DNA from 3 places in the Brevibacillus sp. HB1.4B genome. Region 1 is predicted to be linked to each of the others. Evidence: riboswitches for the same ligand, from Rfam matches in the RefSeq annotation. Region 1 holds a riboswitch; each other region holds the start of a gene.
The links. Region 1 has a riboswitch for S-adenosylmethionine ahead of HP398_RS26220 (methionine ABC transporter ATP-binding protein). Riboswitches for the same ligand answer to the same signal wherever they lie in the genome.
Positions count from the first base shown of each region.

Region 2: linked by a shared signal. The riboswitch ahead of HP398_RS17840 (BMP family lipoprotein) and the one ahead of HP398_RS26220 (methionine ABC transporter ATP-binding protein) in region 1 are both predicted to bind S-adenosylmethionine.
Region 3: linked by a shared signal. The riboswitch ahead of HP398_RS03350 (ABC transporter permease) and the one ahead of HP398_RS26220 (methionine ABC transporter ATP-binding protein) in region 1 are both predicted to bind S-adenosylmethionine.

Region 1 covers NZ_JABSUT010000013.1:64,492-66,695, reverse strand. Annotated here, with positions in the region: gene HP398_RS26225 (Ger(x)C family spore germination protein) at 1-881, shown strand, start outside; SAM riboswitch class I at 988-1,104, shown strand; gene HP398_RS26220 (methionine ABC transporter ATP-binding protein) at 1,206-2,204, shown strand, end outside.
Region 2 covers NZ_JABSUT010000007.1:59,267-61,470, forward strand. Annotated here, with positions in the region: gene HP398_RS17835 (methyl-accepting chemotaxis protein) at 1-572, shown strand, start outside; SAM riboswitch class I at 709-831, shown strand; gene HP398_RS17840 (BMP family lipoprotein) at 1,034-2,062, shown strand; gene HP398_RS17845 (ABC transporter ATP-binding protein) at 2,201-2,204, shown strand, end outside.
Region 3 covers NZ_JABSUT010000001.1:717,857-720,060, forward strand. Annotated here, with positions in the region: gene HP398_RS03345 (sulfite exporter TauE/SafE family protein) at 1-558, shown strand, start outside; SAM riboswitch class I at 679-783, shown strand; gene HP398_RS03350 (ABC transporter permease) at 893-1,825, shown strand; gene HP398_RS03355 (ABC transporter permease) at 1,830-2,204, shown strand, end outside.

The DNA.
Region 1 (2,204 bases):
AAAGAGTATTGGGTGGGCAAATTCGTGTTGCCCTCTACAGTGAAAACTTTTCAAAGCAGGGACTTGGCAGCATCATTGACACGTTGTATCGGGACTCGTCCCTTTCTAGCAGGATTTATCTTTGTGTGTTTGCAGGCGAAACATATGATATGCTGACGTATCCTTATTCAGAACAAGGGAATATTGGAATCTACCTGTATCGTTTGATTGAGCAAAATATCCGTGGGGAAAAAATTCCTTCTTCAACCATGCATGAGTTTTTCCGGGCTTACTATGAAAAAGGGATCGACCCGGTCATGCCGTACATAGAAAGAAAGGGAGATGAACTGAAAATCAAAGGCATCGCCTTATTCAAAGGTGATCGTTATGTGTCATGGGTTACACCCAAGGAAGCCTTTCTACTCAAACTTATCCACGGAAAGTTCCGCATCGGCAGCTATGATACTTCTGTTCCTACTGCTATTTTTGGGGAGTCACCCAAAAACCACAACAGCAAAAAAGACCAGGTGCAGCTCGTTTTCGATACAATTTCCAGCCATGCGAAAATCAAATTAAGCCAAATATCCCCACCAATCTTCGATATTCATGTCAAGTTGCATGCCCGAATTTTGGAGTTAACCATCCCGCTAAAGCTAGAAAATGCCAAGTTGCTGAAAATCATGGAACATGCACTGGAGAAAGAGCTTGAAAAAGAATTGCATAAACTCATAAGCAAACTGAAGAGCCTCGATGTTGACCCAATTGGCTTCGGCTCGATCTATCGTTCAGAGAAAAGAGGAATGGCCAACATGACGCAGGCTGAATGGCGAAAGATGTTTCAGGATGCAACGTTTCGCTTCCACGTAAAGTCAAAAATCATCCGCAACGGCGTCATGGATTAAAAAACTTTTCCTTCTATTACTATTGACGTGATATTTCCGAAAAGGATATAATCCGTTTTGTATCATCATGAAATAGAAAAGACGAACATAATATACGTAGATATCTTTCTTATCAAGAGAGGCGGAGGGACAGGCCCTATGAAGCCCGGCAGCCGGTTCATTTTCGGATGAACGTCGCGGTGCCAATTCCTACAAGATCGTTTGGATCTTGTATAGATGAGAAGGGTGGATGCGAACGTATAACATTGCGTTGCAGCCCCTTTTTCGTTTATGAAAAAAGGGGTTTTCTGATTTTATTTAGATTGTGGTCGGGAGGTGGATGCGTTGATCCAACTGCGTCATTTGCATAAAAGCTATCAAGTACAAGGGAAAACCATCCCAGCGTTAACGGGGATCGACCTTTCCATAGAGCAAGGAGAAATATACGGGATTATCGGACACTCTGGTGCAGGGAAGAGTACGTTGATCCGATGCATCAATTTGCTGGAGCGTCCAACTTCAGGGGAAGTTATTGTGGACGGCGTCGATTTGACAAAGCTGGATGAAGGGAAGCTGCAAGCAAAGCGCCGCGCAATCGGCATGATTTTTCAGCACTTCAACTTGCTGTCTTCTTCAACAGTCGGCGAAAATGTTGCTTTTCCGCTCAAGCTGGCAAAGCGTCCGAAGGCAGAGATTGATAAGAAAGTGAACGAGCTGCTAAAGCTGGTTGGCTTGGAGGCACATAAGGACAAATATCCGTCCCAACTGTCTGGCGGACAGAAGCAGCGTGTAGGGATTGCTCGGGCGCTCGCGAATGATCCAAAAGTGCTGCTCTGTGACGAAGCTACATCGGCTCTCGATCCGCAGACGACGAACTCCATTCTGGCACTCCTCTTGGACATCAACCGTAAGCTGGGCTTGACCATTGTGTTGATTACCCACGAGATGCACGTCATTCGCTCCATTTGTGATCGTGTTGGCGTCATTGATGGAGGAAAGATCGTCGAGTCGGGTAACGTACTGGATGTATTCCTTCGTCCGCAGCATCTAACGACACAAGAATTCGTGGAACAAGTAGCGGATTCTACAGAGCTGCGTGAAGCAGTCGCGCACGAAAAGGCCTCGGGGAACCGCACGATTGCTCGTGTCACCTTCCTCGGAGAAAAAACGTACCAGCCGATCCTGTTCCAAACGATGCAAGAGACCGGTACGGTATTCAGCATTTTGCAGGGAACAATCTCCCGCATGAAGGATACACCGTATGGTCAGTTGGTGATCGAGCTGGAAGGCGATGTCGCACAGAATCAAAAGACCATTGAGACGCTGCGCCAACGTGGCTTGGAA
Region 2 (2,204 bases), on a different contig from region 1:
TCAATCGGCAGGCGAACCGTGTAGAGGAAATTGTTGGCGCTATTAATCAGATCGCGACACAAACGAATCTCTTGGCGCTGAATGCGGCGATTGAATCGGCGCGTGCAGGCGAACATGGACGGGGATTTGCTGTTGTAGCGGACGAGGTACGCAAGCTGGCAGAACAAAGCGCGACAGCTACGCAGGAAATTACCGACATTCTGAAATCACTCCACCAGGAAAGTGAGAATGCGGTGCAGCATATGAGCAATGGGGAAACGTCTGTTGCAAAAGGCCAAGAACTGGCCGTGAAAACAGTGGCCTCCATCGAAGCAGTGCGTGCCGGGATGATGGCCTTCCTGCAAGCAGCTGATCAAGTAAGCTCCAGCATGGACCGGGTAAAAGTGCGTTCCGGAGAAGTTGCCATCGAGATGTCGACCATTACAGCCGTAACCGAGGAATCGGTAGCCAACTTAGAAGAGCTGTTTGCGACAGCAGAAAACCAGCATCAAAAAGTACGTGAGATTACGGAAGAGCTGGGCGAGCTGAATACGTTGTCTCATCGTCTCCAGCAAACCTTTCACGTGAAATAGGTTGTTTCTCGATGCTGAAAAGACGACTTTTTAAACTTTTATTCACTTTTAGAAGTGTTTGGAATTGAGAAAAAAGAATTGCATTTTCGAACCGTTCTGCTAGAATGAATTCCATTGTAACTAAATATATTCAGCTACCTTATCAAGAGCGGCGGAGGGACTGGCCCGATGATGCCCGGCAACCACTGATCATGTCTATGCATGAACAGAAAGGTGCCAATTCCTGCAAAACCTGTACCATGGTTTTGACAGATGAGGAAGAGAACGGCTACGTACGCAAACTCTTCCTCCGGGAAGAGTTTTTTTTGTTGTATTTGTAAAAGGGGAGGGGTAAATAAACGAACGATAAATTAATTTTATAAGAGAATATTCGTAAATAGTATTGAAAAAATGGGTAAAAAGCCGTACATTACCTAATAGGATAAAGAAAAACGTAAAGTTCGGATAGGGAGAGATACATCATGAAGAAGTTATTGCTGGCTTTAACGACATTCGCAGTATTGGCAACAGGGTGCTCGACTGGCACAAGCGTACCGGCAGATCAGCCAGGAGGACAAGCAGCAGGACAAGAGGGCGCGGACAAAAAGCGAATTGCCTTGATTTTGCCCGAGAAAATTGGTGTGAACCCGTTCTTTCAACAAATGGATGAGGGTGCAAAGAAAGCCGCACAAGAGCTGGGCGCAGAAGTGAAAACGATTGAATCTACGGACCATGGAGCGATTGAAGAGAATCTGCGCGTGGCTGTTGCAGAAAATTATGATTTGATCATCACTTCTTCCTTTACATCAGAGGATGCATTGAAAAAAGTAGCAACCGAAAATCCTGACCGTAATTTTGCGATTATTGATACCGTAGTGGATTTGCCAAACGTTCGCAGTGTTACCTTCCGCGAGCAGGAAGCGGCTTACCTGGTGGGAGCAGCAGCAGGTCTGGCAACGAAAACGAACAAAGTAGGTATGGTTGTCGCTCTCGATATTCCACAGTTGAAAAAATGGACAGTCGGCTTCGAAGAGGGCTTGAAAGCGACGAATCCAAAGGCAGAACTGATGGTCAACTATGTAGGAAGCTTCACTGACCCGGCAAAAGCGAAGGAATTGGCTTTGCTCCAAGCTTCCAAAGGCGCTGACTTCATTAACGGTGCAGCAGCTGTAGGCGACCTCGGCGTTTTCGAAGCGGCGAAGGAAAAAGGCTTCTTCACAGCAGGTCAGGACGTTGACCGTACGACGATCGATCCAGAGCATATCGTTCTGTCCCAATTGAAAGGGACCGACGCGGCAGCTTATGAAACCGTGAAGAACTTTGTAGAAGGAACGTTCAAACCAGGTGTTGTTGCGTACGGCTTGAAAGAAAAAGGTGTTGGCGTAACCTATGTCACGCACGAAAGCAAAACGCCTCTGAACGCTTTTATTGGACAAGAAGTCGTGGATAAAGTGAAAGCGATCAACGATGAGATAGTAGCAGGCACCCGCCAAGTACCAGACAAGTTCTAATAAGGTAGTTCGGTGCTGAAAAGCCAACTTTTTGAACGTTTATTTAAAGCTTGTGCACAGTGATGGATGTGACCGACTACGGCTGTGTAGTCGGTCTTCCATTTTCATAAAAGGACGTACAGAAATGAGGGAGTGGGAATGA
Region 3 (2,204 bases), on a different contig from region 1:
TACCAGCTCGTTGCGTATATGGGAAGTGCCATTATTGTTGGGAGCTTGCTTGGAGGGTATGGAGGAAAATTTCTTTCGGCAGATGCTATCAATATCGTTTACGCCATCTTGGCCACCATTGCTGTAATCTTGATGTTTCTGCCAAAAAAGCGGATGGACGGACGTGAACAGACCGAGGTTATCTTTCATAAACCAACAGCCGTATTATCCGCTTTGATTGTCGGAGGCGCCTCCGGAATTGTCGGGGCAGCTGGCGCTTTTATTTTGGTTCCCATCATGTTGACCATCCTCAAGATTCCGACAAGAGTTACGATTGCTTCATCTCTTGCCATCACTTTTCTTTCTTCCATCGGTTCGACGATAGGGAAATGGATGGCGGGGGACATATTGCTGTGGCCATCCGTGATCATGGTAATCGCCAGCATCCTGGCAGCGCCACTCGGTACGAAGGTCAGCAAACGTTTGGGCACCCGGATTCTCCAGACCATTCTTGCCTTGTTGATCCTAGCTACCACAATTAAGATTTGGGCTGACATCCTTATATCCACACGTGTGTGAAGATTTACTTTTTCCATAAATTATAAAGAAAAATCAATTGTCATTGAACAGCATTGACATATCCGAGTAAAATGATAAGATAAAAAAGAATTTTACGATGAAATTAAATTTCATAGAACATTCTTATCGAGAGTGGTGGAGGGGCTGGCCCGATGAAACCCGGCAACCTTGGTCTTATTGACCTTACGGTGCTAATTCCTGCGGAGTTATTCTGCGAGATGAGAAGGTGGGAACCGTGCAATCGCCCCTCTTCTTTTCGGAGAGGGGTTTTCTATATTTACAATCCTTAGTATTCATATCTTTTTACTGTGTGTTATGTGAAGGAGGAAACAACGTGCTTCATTATGCGGTCAAGCGTGGCCTTCTCATGATCGTTACGCTGTGGATCATTGTCACGGTAACGTTTGTGACCATGCACCTGATTCCGGGTGACCCGTTCGCGTCTGACGCCAAAATGCTTCCAGAAGAAGTGGTAAAGAACATGCGGGCGGAGTACAACCTGGATCAGCCAATCACGGTACAGTACCTGCTCTATCTGAAAGGATTGCTGCAATTTGACTTGGGGCCCTCTATCCAGTCCAAGACGAGGGATGTGAACACGCTGATTGCAGAAGGATTTCCCGCATCGGCTATTCTGGGACTCCAGTCGTTTATTGTCGCGCTAGCAGGTGGAATCACACTGGGAATCGTAGCGGCACTCTATCACAATCGAACGCTGGATTTCTTGTCTATGTTTGCAGCCATCATCGGGATCTCCGTCCCCAGTTTTATTCTGGCGCCACTGTTGATCAAGTACTTGGCGGTCAAATGGGAGCTGTTTCCCGTTGCTGCGTGGGGGAGCTGGGAACACTCGATTCTTCCAACGCTTGCGCTCGCTATCGGTCCGCTCGCCATTATCGCTCGTTTCGTACGAGCCAGCATGCTTGAGGTTTGGCAACAGGAATACATAAGCACAGCGGAGGCGAAAGGGCTTGGCACCTTTTCTATTGTCGTTAGACACGGGATGCGCAATGCCATATTGCCGGTTCTTACCTTTATCGGTCCGCTGTTTGCCAACCTGATGACCGGAACCTTTGTGGTGGAAAAGATTTTTGCCATTCCCGGGCTCGGCAAATACTTCGTGGAAAGTATTTTTAACCGTGATTACCCTGTTATTTTGGGCACCACAGTATTTTACAGCTTTGTCCTCATTTTTACTTTGTACATCATCGACCTGCTGTATCGGGTGATTGACCCGCGCATCAGATTGACGAGTGGAGGGAAGTAGCGTTATGGCCAATCAGGCAACACAACTGGATTCGCTGTTTCGACCAGTAGACCGAATCCGGCTATCTGAGGAAATTCGGGAACGTCCCAGTCTTGGGTATTGGCAGGAGGTATTGCAGCGAGTATTCCGCAACAAGCTGGCAATGCTCGGGTTCTTCCTTCTCTTGGCAGTGGTGACCCTCTCCATCATCGGGCCGATGCTCGTTCCCCACAGCTCGCATGAACAGTCATTGACGAAGGGAAATCTGCCACTGTCGGGCGAGCACTGGTTTGGAACGGATGACTTGGGTCGGGACATGTGGGCACGTACCTGGGTAGGCGGTCAAATCTCTTTATTTATTGGTGTGGCGGCAGCTGCCATCGACCTAGTGATCGGTGTT